3 regions of the Peribacillus sp. YIM B13477 genome follow, and region 2 is predicted to be linked to each of the others. Evidence: riboswitches for the same ligand, from Rfam matches in the RefSeq annotation. Region 2 holds a riboswitch; each other region holds the start of a gene.
The links. A riboswitch is a leader RNA that binds a small molecule or an ion and turns the genes downstream of it on or off. The one in region 2 is predicted to bind lysine.
Positions count from the first base shown of each region.

Region 1 (4,299 bases), on a different contig from region 2:
GGGGAAGAGCTGGGAATGACCAATGTTGCATTTGAAAGCATCGATGAATACCGGGATATCGAAACATTGAATTCATATGACGAACTCGTCCATTCTCATGGCTGGTCAAAAGAGCGGATGATGTCAGCCATCCACGCCCGCAGCCGGGATAATGCGAGGACACCGATTCAGTGGAATGACTCCCGGAACGCAGGATTCACGAAAGGGACCCCTTGGATTAAGGTTAATCCCAATTTTCCCGAGATTAATGCAGAAAAGGCTTACAATGATCCGAATTCCATTTTTCATTTTTATAAAAAGCTTATCCAACTGCGCAAGGAACATGATATCGTCGTTTATGGCCGTTTTGAACTGCTGTTGCCGGATGATGAACGAATATTTGCGTACACGAGATCGTTTGAGGAAGAGAAGCTATTGGTGCTATGCAACTTTAAAGAAGAGCAGGCCGCTTATACTTTGCCTGAAGAGCTGCATGCATATTCTGCCACAAAGCTGATCGGCAATTATGGTCAGGAGGAAGAAGGAATCTCCAGCAAACCCCTGCAACCATATGAATGCCGTGTTTATCATTTGAAATGAAAAAAGGACCTGTCCTTCTCAGGTTAGGGAAGAACAGGTCCTTTGCGTATTATTTTGATTTAAGGTCACATTCCTCGAGCGGAATGATTTTCGTTTTATGCTTAATTTTATAACCGAACCATAGGACGAAAAATAGAATCAAGCCAATGTAGGAAACGAACATTGAATTCCAGTCGATCCCATCGCTGCTGAACGCTTGATAGCCTTGTCCGATGATAATGATAATACAAAGGACAAGCGCGAATATAGGTCCGAATGGGAAGCCTTTTGCCCGGAATGGTAAAGCATTCATATCAAGGCCTTGAGCTGCATAAGCTTTGCGGAACCGATAATGGGCAATCGCAATCCCTACCCAAGTGACGAATCCTGCCATGCCTGAAGCGTTCAATAACCAGATATAAACGACGCCGTCCCCGAAAAATGAAGCTAAGAATGCAACGCAGCCAACTAAGGAAGTCACGATAAGTGCATTCACGGGCACTCCTCTTTTATCTAACTTGCCTAGGAATTTCGGTGCTTTCCCATCACGTGCCAAGTCCCATAACATACGGGTTGAAGCATACATGCCAGAGTTACCGGCAGAGAGTACGGATGATAAAATGATCGCGTTCATGATGGATGCAGCAAATGCAAGGCCGGCCCGTTCAAATACAAGCGTGAATGGACTTACGGCAACATCTTGACTCAATAAACGTGAATCCGTAAACGGAATGATCATTCCAATAACGAAAATTGCAAGGATATAGAACAAGAGGATGCGCCAGAAAACGGATCTGATTGCTTTAGGGATATTTTTTTCTGGATCTTCACTTTCACCAGCAGTCACTCCAAGCAATTCCGTACCTTGGAATGAAAAGCCGGCAGCCATGAATACGCCTAGAATCGTGAAGAACCCTCCGTTAAAGGGACCTTCGCCCATTGTGAAATTGGAAAAACCGATTGGGTCTTTCCCACCCATGATTCCAAGAATGATCAGAACACCCGTAATCAAGAAAATGACGACTGTCACGACCTTGATCATGGCAAACCAGAATTCTGTTTCCCCGAAACCTTTAACTGACATGTAATTGATAAGAAACATAGTGATTAACGCAATGGCACTCCAGATAAATGAAGGGCTATCAGGGAACCAGAACTTCATAATTAAGACAACGGCTGCCAATTCGGCGGCAATGGTGATTGCCCAGTTATACCAGTAGTTCCAACCAATCGCAAAACCGAAAGACGGATCGACGAATTTGGATGCATAGACACGGAACGAACCGGCCACTGGCATGAACGCCGCCATTTCTGCAAGACTTGTCATTAAGTAATAAACCATGATGCCGATGACCGCGTATGCCACCAAGGCACCGCCGGGACCGGCTGAATGAATGGCACCGCCACTTGCTAAAAATAAACCTGTTCCAATCGTTCCACCTAATGAAATCATCATTAAATGACGCGCTTTCAGGCTCCTTTTCAATTCAGTAGGGCTTGATGCTGATTGTGAATTTGACAATTGATGTTACACTCCTTTTTATTGGAAGGGAACGAAAAATAAAAAAACAGCAGTCGAAAAAGATCGACGGCTGTTTATAATAAACCCGTTTATCCTTCCGAAGATAGCTCCCCACGCTTTTTTGAAAAAACGTGACAGTGGTGTTCCTGTTCGGTAACACCGCCAGCGAGAATATACATGGAATATACCCTAACTTCGGCAACTTATCCTTTCAAACGGAGTCTTTAATTTTCCAGAATCTCGTCCGTTTTACTTTTATAAGATGCAGCCTCTAACTCATCGGTAAATGAGGAAGTATTCAATTTTCTAAAATCGTTGGCGTCAGTTTGTAGGTGACGTCGTACGACTGTACTCATGAATTTCATGCAATCGCTAATAGATTGCTAGTAATTGAGTAAACTTTACTATATCAAAATTATAAAATAACTTCTGGGATATCGCAATGATTATTTTATGTGGTTATTTTTTCCTAGTTAATGAATGATGGCAGTAAGGAAGAATCAAGTGACGATATATTAAAATATAGCACATCCTGATAACTAAACGGTTTTTCTTTTTATTAGGGCATAGTCCAGTTTTACATGTTTGACCTCTTCAGGATTCTCAAAGAGATCCACTGCCATTTTCCCGATCCATTCCAGCGGTAAGGAAATGGTCGTGATGTCGAGCATTTCGCCAAGGCTATCATTATTGAAGCCGAGAATGGCCACATCTTCCGGTACCCTTATACCCGATTTCTTAGCGGTAAGAATGAAGCCCGCCGCCGTGTCATCATTCGTGATGATGATGGCTTCAGGTTTATCCATCATCGAATTCCATTCCTGAAACAATTGTTCACCGTCTTTGATATGATAACTGCCTTCAAACAGCCATTCTTTATTGTTTATCAATTGATGTTTACTCATGATATCGTTAAAGGCCTTTGTACGATGGGAACTGTTTCTGCTCTTTTTACGGCCGAGGCTGTATCCGATTTTCTTATATCCTTTAGTAATCACGTACTCAAGGGCACAGGAGAAAGCTGCATAATGATCAATGCTGATGGATGAGAATTCAGCCTGGGCGGTATCTTCACATAAAATAATCGGTCCGTATTTTTGATAATCCAAGAGGATTTTCATTTCCGAAATCCTTGAACAAACGATAATGCCATCGAGCTGCTTCATTTGCAGCATATTAAAAGCCTGGATCTCTTTCTCCCTGTCATAATTTGTTTGAAAGATGACGATATGACAGCCGATTGCATTTGCCTGTTTTGTGATTCCGTTAACGATTGCCCCGTAATATGGGTGATTGTTGAAGGGGATGATGACGCCGATAAGGTTGGTTTTCCCTTTTGAAAGATGGATCGCGTTGATGTTTCTCGTATAATTCAAACGATTGATCGCTTCTAGGACGCTCTTTCTTTTATCGGGGCTTACATAAGGATGATCATTCAATACACGAGACACTGTTGAGACAGATACACCAGCACATTGAGCTATTTCTTTAATATTTGTCATGGTATCACCGTTTTTCTTTTTTTATATTGTACTGTATGAAACCCATTTCAGGGCAAGGGAACAGTGGGGACTGCTGAAGATTTCTTGAAATAGGGTCTTGTTATGGTATTGGTTTCATCCTTTAAGATTGGTCTAAGTCTTAGAGGAGGAGGAAATCAAGATGTTCCAAACTTTAATCACCCTGTTTTTGCTTTGCGGAATCGAATTGGGATTTGCGTACTTGGCCATTTCCTTGAAACAGGAGAAATGAGTGGCAATGCCCGTCAAGAAGTCCGCGACTTTACGCGTGGAAACCGCGTTTACTCGTGAATTTCACGTCGTCCAGAAATAGCTCCCCCTAGTTATGTTCACCAGTAAAACTCCACAATATAAATATAATTTCATCATACGGAATGACTGACTGTCAGAAGCTGCCTAGTGGAGCTTCCTGACAGTTTTTGCTGTGTGTAAAAGTCATTCGCCTTTTTGAAATGTTTAAAAATAGTTGCACTTTTTTTGTATATTTGTGTATAGTATAAAATAAGTTGTGTAGAGGAAACTTTTTAGCATTTACGACAATGTAAAAAAATTTACACTTAGTTTTGCACATGGCAAACTATTTTAGAAAGATGAAAAAGGGAGGGAATATGGATGGGTTTTCTTAAATCTATTGGAGGCGTGCTTGCTGCATTGCTGGTTTTAACGGGGTGCGGCAATGATACGGCCGAAAGTGATAAT
Region 1 covers NZ_JBHZPD010000006.1:117,965-122,263, forward strand. Annotated here, with positions in the region: gene ACFX4H_RS18230 (glycoside hydrolase family 13 protein) at 1-579, shown strand, start outside; gene ACFX4H_RS18235 (amino acid permease) at 629-2,080, opposite strand; lysine riboswitch at 2,177-2,362, opposite strand; gene ACFX4H_RS18240 (LacI family DNA-binding transcriptional regulator) at 2,620-3,582, opposite strand; gene ACFX4H_RS18245 (metal ABC transporter solute-binding protein, Zn/Mn family) at 4,213-4,299, shown strand, end outside.
Region 1: linked by a shared signal. The riboswitch ahead of ACFX4H_RS18235 (amino acid permease) and the one ahead of ACFX4H_RS00055 (aspartate kinase) in region 2 are both predicted to bind lysine.

Region 2 (4,299 bases):
GTATAATTTGCAAAAGAAATACGTTTATAATAGATTTACAGAAAGAGGCGATAAATTATGAAAAAAAATATTGCTGCTGCGATAGAAGAAGAGATTCAAACGGAAGAAATTCAAACTGAGGAATTCCTAGTTCCAGCTTTCGGATACGAATTAATCAGAGAAGTTCTATTGAACGATATTCTTGGAAAAGACTCTAATCAAATCCTCTATTGGGCAGGTAAACAATTAGCAAGAAAATTCCCATTGAATGGCGATCAGGAAGTGATTGAATTTTTCCAAAGCGCTGGATGGGGCAATCTGGAAATCTTGAAGTATACGAAACACCAGATGGAATTATCCCTGACAGGTAAAATAATCAGCCGCCGCTTGGATTTACACCCTGATTGTCACTTCCAACTTGAAGCCGGTTTCCTTGCCGAGCAGTTTACACTGCAAAAAAAATTCCTCAGCGAATCAACGGAAGAAATCAAACGCCGCGCAAAAAAAGTGATATTCACCATCCAATGGGATCCCAGAGATCCAATCTAATGAGCCCTGAAAACAGACTTACCCTTTTTACCGGAAGTCTGTTTTTTATTGGACTCCTGACACTTAAGCTAGCACATTTGCATGCTGACCAAGTTTAAATGCTTCATGAAGGGATTCAACCGCCTTCACCATTTCCTTTTCATTGACGACGGTCGAAACTTTAATTTCCGATGTGCTGACCATTTTCACCTGGATGCCTGTATTGGCCATCACTTCAAACATTTCGGCAGCCACTCCCGGATTGGATACCATACCAGAACCGACGATGGACACTTTGGCCAATCCGCTCTCCGTTTCGACCCGGTCGAATCCCAATTGATCTTTATTATTTTCCAGCACGATCAAGGCCGCTTCCGTATCTTCACTTTTTGTGGAAAAAGATAGATTCGTCGTATCCTCGGCAGTCATGCTTTGAATGATGATGTCCACATTGATCCGGTTTTTCGCAAGCGTCGTGAAGATCGTGGATAATGCACCAAGTGATTGGGGCAAACCATATATTGTGACCCTCGTAATACTGTCTTCAAAAGCAATGCCGCGTACAATTAAGTTTTCTTCCATAGTTGCTTCCTCCTCAATGATCGTACCTGATTCTCTCTCCATGCTTGAACGGACTTCAAGCGGAATTTGATAATTTTTTGCATATTCGACAGCCCTTGGGTGAAGGACGCCCGCCCCCAGGTTGGCAAGTTCCAGCATTTCATCGTAAGAAATGGATTGGAGTTTTCGCGCGCCTTTTATGTAGCGTGGGTCCGTTGTGAATACACCCGTTACATCTGTATAAATATCGCATCTATCCGCATTAAGCGCTGCTGCGATGGCAACTGCCGTCGTATCGGAACCGCCTCGCCCTAAGGTAGTGATTTCCCCATTTGCATCGTTACCCTGGAAACCGGCTACGACCACTATTTTCTTCTCCTCAAGCTGGGCTTGGATCCTCGTGGCATCGATGTTTAAAATCCGGGCATTCCCATGAACGGATTCCGTTTGCATGCCAGCCTGCCAGCCGGTATACGAAATGGCTTCATGTCCTTCTTCAATCAATGCCATCGTTAACAGGGAAATCGTTACCTGTTCCCCAGTCGTCAATAGCATATCCATTTCCCTCTTGCTCGGGGATCCGGAAATATCACACGCCATGGAAACCAATTGGTCCGTTGTTTTCCCCATAGCTGAAACAACGACGACAACCTCATTTCCTTTCTCCGCTTCCTCGATTACCCGATTGGCAACATTTTTGATTTTTTCTACGCTACCGACGGATGTTCCGCCGAATTTTTGAACGATTAATGCCATCCTCATGCACCCTCTCTACTTTTTAGGCAATAAAAAAAGCAATGAGAAATATCTCATTGCTGTGGTCACATATCTTAATACTGTAATCACAGTGAGATAGCTCTCCAGGGTATAAACCCTGACAATCCGCCATTTCTTAAATGTCGGACCAGGAGGACAAGGTATGAGTCTTGTCTTCCTTCGGCGGCGTCCCCTTTCAAAACCTTTCATGGAAGCTCATACTTCTCCAGGTTTTTACTCTTGAATTCCGCACCTCTATCAGCACTTTTAAGTTGTCTAGTTAAAAATTCCTTTTAATCATAGCATAGAGATTTATCAGTAGCAAGATTATTCTTGTAATTTTCTAACGATTCCCTCGGCTACCCCTTTTGGCATGCCAGCTTCCATGATTTCCTCGGCCGTCGCCTCTTTGATTTTCTTCAATGATCCAAAATGCCTTAATAATTGCTTCCTTCGCTTTTCCCCGACTCCTGGAATATCATCAAGCTGGGAGTGAACCGCATTTTTCCCGCGTAGCTGGCGATGAAACGTAATCGCGAACCGATGCACTTCATCCTGAATTCTTTGCAATAGGTAAAATTCCTGGCTCCTTGAATCAAGAGGTACAAGTTCAAGCGGATTTCCGATCATCAATTGCGAGGTCCTATGCTTTTCATCCTTAATGAGGCCTGAAAGTGGAATATCCAAGCCTAATTCATTTTCCAGAATATCCCGTACCGCTTCGACATGTCCCTTTCCGCCATCAATGATGATCAAGTCCGGAAGCGGCAGCCCTTCTTTCAATACTCGTGAATACCTTCTTCTGACCACTTCCCGCATCGATTCATAATCATCAGGTCCCTGGACCGTCTTGATCTTATATTTTCGGTACTCTCTTTTTTCCGGCTTCCCATCAATGAACACGACTAAAGCGGAAACGGGGTCACTTCCCTGAATATTGGAGTTATCGAAAGCTTCAATTCGATGCGGGGTGTAAATACCCAATTGTTTCCCAAGGTTTTCCACCGCATTGATCGTTCTTTCTTCATCCCTCTCAATCAAAGAGAATTTTTCCTGAAGGGCGATGGAGGCATTTTTATTCGCCAATTTAAGCATGTCTTTTTTCGCTCCCCGTTTCGGGTGAATCGTTTTGACACCAAGCAGCCCTTCCGCCATTTCGGCATCCACAGATTCAGGCAGCAAGATTTCCTTTGGTTTAAAGTGGTTCGTAATCTCGTAAAACTGACCGAGGAATGTAAGAAGTTCCTGTTCGGGTTCATCGTAGACCGGAAAAAGCGAAACATCCCTTTCTATCAATTTACCCTGCCGGACAAAAAATACCTGAACGCACATCCAGCCTTTATCATAGGCAAAGCCAAATACATCCCTGTCGATGAAATCGGTCGTCATCATTTTCTGCTTCTCCATCGTAATATCGATATGGGCAATCTTGTCACGAAACTCCTTGGCCCTCTCGAAATCGAGTTCTTCCGATGCCTCCAGCATTTTTTCAGTCAGTTCTTTTTTTATTTCAGTATGCCCGCCGTTCAAGAACCGGTTGATATCATCGACCATTTTTTTATATTCCTGTTCCTCTACATCATATACACATGGGGCCAGGCACTGACCAAGGTGATAGTAGAGACAAACGCGATCCGGTAACGTATTGCATTTTCTTAGGGGATAGATGCGGTCGAGCAATTTTTTCGTTTCGTTAGCTGCAAATGCATTCGGATAAGGACCGAAATATTTCCCTTTGTCTTTTTTGACTTTTCGCGTAATGATTAGACGCGGGTGGCGTTCCGCAGTCAGCTTGATGAAAGGATACGTCTTATCATCCTTTAGCATGACATTATATTTTGGGTCATGTTTTTTGATTAAGTTCAACTCTAAAATAAGAGCCTCGATATTGGAAGAGGTGACAATGTATTCGAAATCCTCAATCTCGTTCACGAGTCGAAATGTTTTACCATCGTGAGATCCCGTAAAATAAGAACGGACACGATTTTTCAACACCTTCGCTTTGCCTACATATATGATCGTTCCCTGACGATCTTTCATTAAATAACAACCTGGTTGATCGGGAAGAAGGGCAAGTTTATTCTTTATTTGTTGATTCATGCATTCAGCCTCCTGTTCTCCCTTTTTTACAATCATTATATATCAAGATAGCGAAAAAAGCTTCAAGTCCGCAGACTTGAAGCTTTTTTTAGCTATCTTACTATTACGCGTGTTTTGCAATAAGTTCAGCAAGTGCTTCTTTAGGTTGGAAACCAACAACCTTATCGACCACTTCACCGTCTTTAAGGACGATTAATGTCGGGATGCTCATCACACCGAATTTTCCAGCTGTTTCTTGGTTTTCATCTACATCCACTTTTACGATTTTTGCTGTATCGCCAATTTCAGTATCAAGCTCTTGAAGAACAGGAGCGATCATTTTACAAGGTCCACACCATGGAGCCCAAAAGTCTACAAGAACGACACCTTCGCTAG
Region 2 covers NZ_JBHZPD010000001.1:7,926-12,224, reverse strand. Annotated here, with positions in the region: gene ACFX4H_RS00060 (YslB family protein) at 58-528, shown strand; gene ACFX4H_RS00055 (aspartate kinase) at 592-1,824, opposite strand; lysine riboswitch at 1,914-2,090, opposite strand; gene uvrC (excinuclease ABC subunit UvrC) at 2,152-3,924, opposite strand; gene trxA (thioredoxin) at 4,028-4,299, opposite strand, start outside.

Region 3 (4,299 bases), on a different contig from region 2:
AAAAGAACCAAGAGCCGACAATGCAACAAGAATTAATAATACGTTACTCGTCAGCCCTGCTTCAACAGATGCCGTCCCAATTACAATACCACCTACGATACCTATTGTTTGACCTACTTTAGTCGGCAGTCTAGCTCCTGCCTCCCTGAGAAGTTCGATGGCTAATTCCAAGATTAATGCTTCTAAAATCGGTGGAAATGGAATACCGCTACGAGAAATCACAAGCGTACTGACTAAATCCTTTGGGATCAACTCATAATGATAAGTGAGAACTGCGACATATATGGGGGTCATTAGGATGGAAAACAATACAGCAAAAAAAACGAATAAGCCTAAAGAATGAGGCAATCGTCCAGTTGAGAAAATAATCTTCGAATGCCGCAAAGTATTCAAAGAATGTGGAGGGCCCAAGTAAGCCATGTGGAGCTCCATCCACCAAGATCACTACTTTGCCTTCTCCTAGTACCGCAGCCAATCGATCAGGTCGTTCCGTATCGATAAATTGAGGAAAAGGAGAATTTTTATTATCTTCAATCATTTGTGAAATATAGGAGCTATCAATTATTTGGTTGACCCTTAAATCAGATATGCGCTGTATGACGGTTTCTACATTCTCCTTATTTGCAATTCCTTCTATATGAATCACAGCTACTCTTGTTTTGGATAACTTCCCAACAATAATTTCTTCAACAGCAAGTTCTGCAATTGGAAGCCGTTTTCGGATTAAATATAAATTCGTATCAAGTGATTCGACCAGTGCCTCTTTCGGACCGACAACACTGAACTCTACCTCTGGCAGTGTAACTTGCCTCGAAGTGTTATTTACTGCTTTAACTAAAACTGCCTGATCAGATTTATTTAATGTTATGGCTATATAACCCATTAACAGCTGACTTTGTAGTTCAGCAGGATTTTTTGTAAAAACAAGCCCCTCTATCGGCAAGTTATGTACAAGCTCCTCCAGAGTTGAAGAATTTGTATGTAAAAAAGGAAGGAGGTCTCTATGCATTATATCTTTATCAATTAATGTATCGAAAAAAGATACACAGTATATTTCATTTTCAAAATTGAGTGTAAAGCTTGTGAAGTCCTTGGACTTTTGCAGATGTTCGAGTACATCAGTGAAGTCTGTAGATTTATGATTTTCTTGCTTTTTAAAGAATGAATATCTTTTCAACAGACTCCACTCCTTTGATTGTAAGATATGGATATTATTAACGAATGGTAGGATTTTATACGCACGAATACTTAGTTAAATTACCGATTAAAATTAGCGGCCAACTGTAATTTGAGTTTTAATCGGATAAATGAAAAGGAATCATAAAAGGGGGGTTGTATTTTCTACTACTCCCTCGTCCATTGAATATTTGTTCAGCTTATAACGAATAAAGATGAATCCACCCTAATACTCTAACCATTCCCATAGATTTCTAGCATTCTTAAAAAACTTCATAATTAGGCTTGCAACAGAATGGATTCCCTGTTATATTACAATCAATTAAATATTTTCTTACTTCAAATTTTTTGAAGTGAGGATAGAGGAGCAAAGACCATTAGTACACATTTTGAGGAGAATGAGATCCTATGACTATTGTGGAAAGGGGAATTTGCCGAAGCGGAAAGAATCTCATGTTCTTGAAGCTGGTTCTGCTATTGAATAAATACAGGACTGTCATATAGGAAACTATATGGAGGGCTATCTTATGCGCGGAAACATTTTTTGGTAAATATTGTTTCTAATGCAGCAGCGAATCCTCGTTGTTGCTTTTTTGCGTTTACTCCTGAATGGCCCTAACCACCTCTGAATATTTTTAAAAATTATACTAAAGGGTGTGAAGTTATGAATTTTGGCCAAGTTTTAACCGCAATGGTTACCCCGTTCAATCATAATGAAGAGGTTGATTTTAATGCTACGAGAACTTTAGTAAACTATTTAATTGCTAATGGTTCTGATGGATTGGTAATAGCCGGTACAACTGGAGAGTCCCCTACATTAACTCAAGAAGAGAAAGTGGATTTATTCAAATTTGTTGTAGAAGTTGTTGATGGAAGAGTTCCAGTCATAGCTGGAACTGGCTCAAATAACACGAGGGCTTCCATCAGCTTGACAAGGCAAGCGGAGGCAGCAGGAGTCGACGGAATCATGCTCGTTACCCCATACTATAACAAGCCGTCTCAAGAAGGATTATTTCAGCACTTTAGCGCTATAGCCCATTCAACATCATTACCGGTAATGCTTTATAATATTCCAGGACGAAGTGTTGTAAACATGTCAGTGGAGACGATTGTCAGCCTCTCAAAAATCAACAATATCGTGGCAGTAAAAGAAGCAAGCGGTGACTTGGATGCCATGGTACAAATCATAAGCAAAACAACTAGTGATTTTACTTTGTACAGCGGCGATGATGGGTTGACATTACCGGTTTTAGCCATCGGTGGAACAGGCGTCGTTTCGGTTTCTTCACACATAATTGGTAATGAAATGCAAGAAATGATCAATAGCTTTAAAAATGGTGATGTCCTTGGCGCTGCCGCTGCACATCGTACCCTTCTTCCAATCATGAAAGCATTATTTGCCGCACCAAGCCCGGGACCAGTAAAATCAGCATTAAATATGCGGGGGTTACATGTTGGAGGCGTCCGCTTACCATTGGTCCCGTTAAACGATGAAGAAGAAAGAGCACTGCAAATAGTTCTACAGCCTAGTAACGCAGAAGCCATTTTATTAAATAAATAAAACTAATGATTCTGGAGAAATTTTAAAAAGCAGTGCATACTCGAAAGAAATGCACTGTTTTTTTATCCATGTACGACTCAGGTGGAAGAATTTATACTATATATAAAGAATCAATAAGGAGAGAGCCAATGGGGGGTACACACAAACCAAACATTCTTGTATTTAGTCCTATTCAGACAGAGGTCGATGCTTATGCTGATCATATTCGGAATAGTGGGTTTATATCGGTAAAGACAGCGAAAACTTTGGAGGAAGCAGAAAAATATTTACCCGGCACTGAAGTTATTTTGGGATGGAATTTCCCGACGCAATTACTATGTAAACCAGTTGCCTCATCTGTTCGCTGGTTTCAATCAATGGGAGCCGGGGTCAATGATTTGATTGCAGACAAATCAATACCTCAAAACATTACAATAACTCGAATTATTGACCAATTTGGTGCTTACATCTCTGAATATGTGTTTTCGTTTCTCTTGGACATCGTGAAAGACGGTCCTCGGATGAGACAATCGCAATTGGAGCGGAGATGGGATCCTTTCATTTCTGAAACTCTAAAGGGGAAAACAATCGGGGTGGCTGGACTTGGATCGATTGGCGCTGAACTTGTACGTAAAGCCCGGGCATTTGATATGAATGTGCATGGGTTAAGCTTTAGTGGAAAACAAGCAACACTCGTGGATCTCCACTTTACTCCAGATCAATGGGGTGAATTTGTAAGAGATCTGGATTATTTGGTCCTGACCCTTCCTTTAACGGATTCCACTTATCATATCATTAACCAGGAACTTCTTTTAGCTATGAAACCCAACGCTTACCTTATCAACGTTGGCCGCGGAGCATTGATAGATGAAGGGGATTTACTATCTGTCATGCGAGCAGGACATCTACAGGGAGCAGTCCTCGATGTATTTGAGACAGAACCGCTGCCAAAAGAACATGCCTTCTGGTCCATGCCGAATGTGTTTGTCACTTCTCACCTGTCAGGACCAAGTACGATTAACGAAGTGAGCAGCTTTTTCATAGAAAATTTAAGTCGATTTTCAAGTGAACAACCATTAAGTGGAATGGTAGATCGGAACCGAGGGTATTAAACCCGATTAGAATTGTTGTTATTTGCTTGCAATTAAATATTTATTGAAAAGGCCGCATTCTTCAACGGAGGAATGCTGCCTACAAACTAAAAGTGAATAATTTGATTTTTTCAAGGATTATTGAAAGTGGATTTTCATTTGTTTAGCTTTATCTCCCTCTTACAAATCAAAAACCCTCACAAGAGATAGGCTTTTTTCGATGGAGTTACCGTGTGGCGATGTACCATCATCCATTTGTTATCTCCTCATGTATCGTTCCATAAGAAAAAGCTGCCTTAAATGACAGCTCCGATCAGTAAACGATTCTATAAATTGTATAAACAAACTAGTGATGCGAGTAGTGCAAGCTGGACATGCTTTGAATGCCGGCAGTGCGGATCACGCTTTTCTGTTTGAATCCAGAACCTCCAAATAGTGCTGATTGTACATAATGCCTAGGATATTCCCAAAGGGATCAACCACGGATGCAGT
Region 3 covers NZ_JBHZPD010000004.1:249,547-253,845, reverse strand. Annotated here, with positions in the region: partial or broken gene ACFX4H_RS15150 (spore germination protein) at 1-1,180, opposite strand, end outside; lysine riboswitch at 1,529-1,707, shown strand; gene dapA (4-hydroxy-tetrahydrodipicolinate synthase) at 1,841-2,737, shown strand; gene ACFX4H_RS15140 (D-2-hydroxyacid dehydrogenase) at 2,866-3,828, shown strand; gene ACFX4H_RS15135 (VOC family protein) at 4,207-4,299, opposite strand, start outside.
Region 3: linked by a shared signal. The riboswitch ahead of dapA (4-hydroxy-tetrahydrodipicolinate synthase) and the one ahead of ACFX4H_RS00055 (aspartate kinase) in region 2 are both predicted to bind lysine.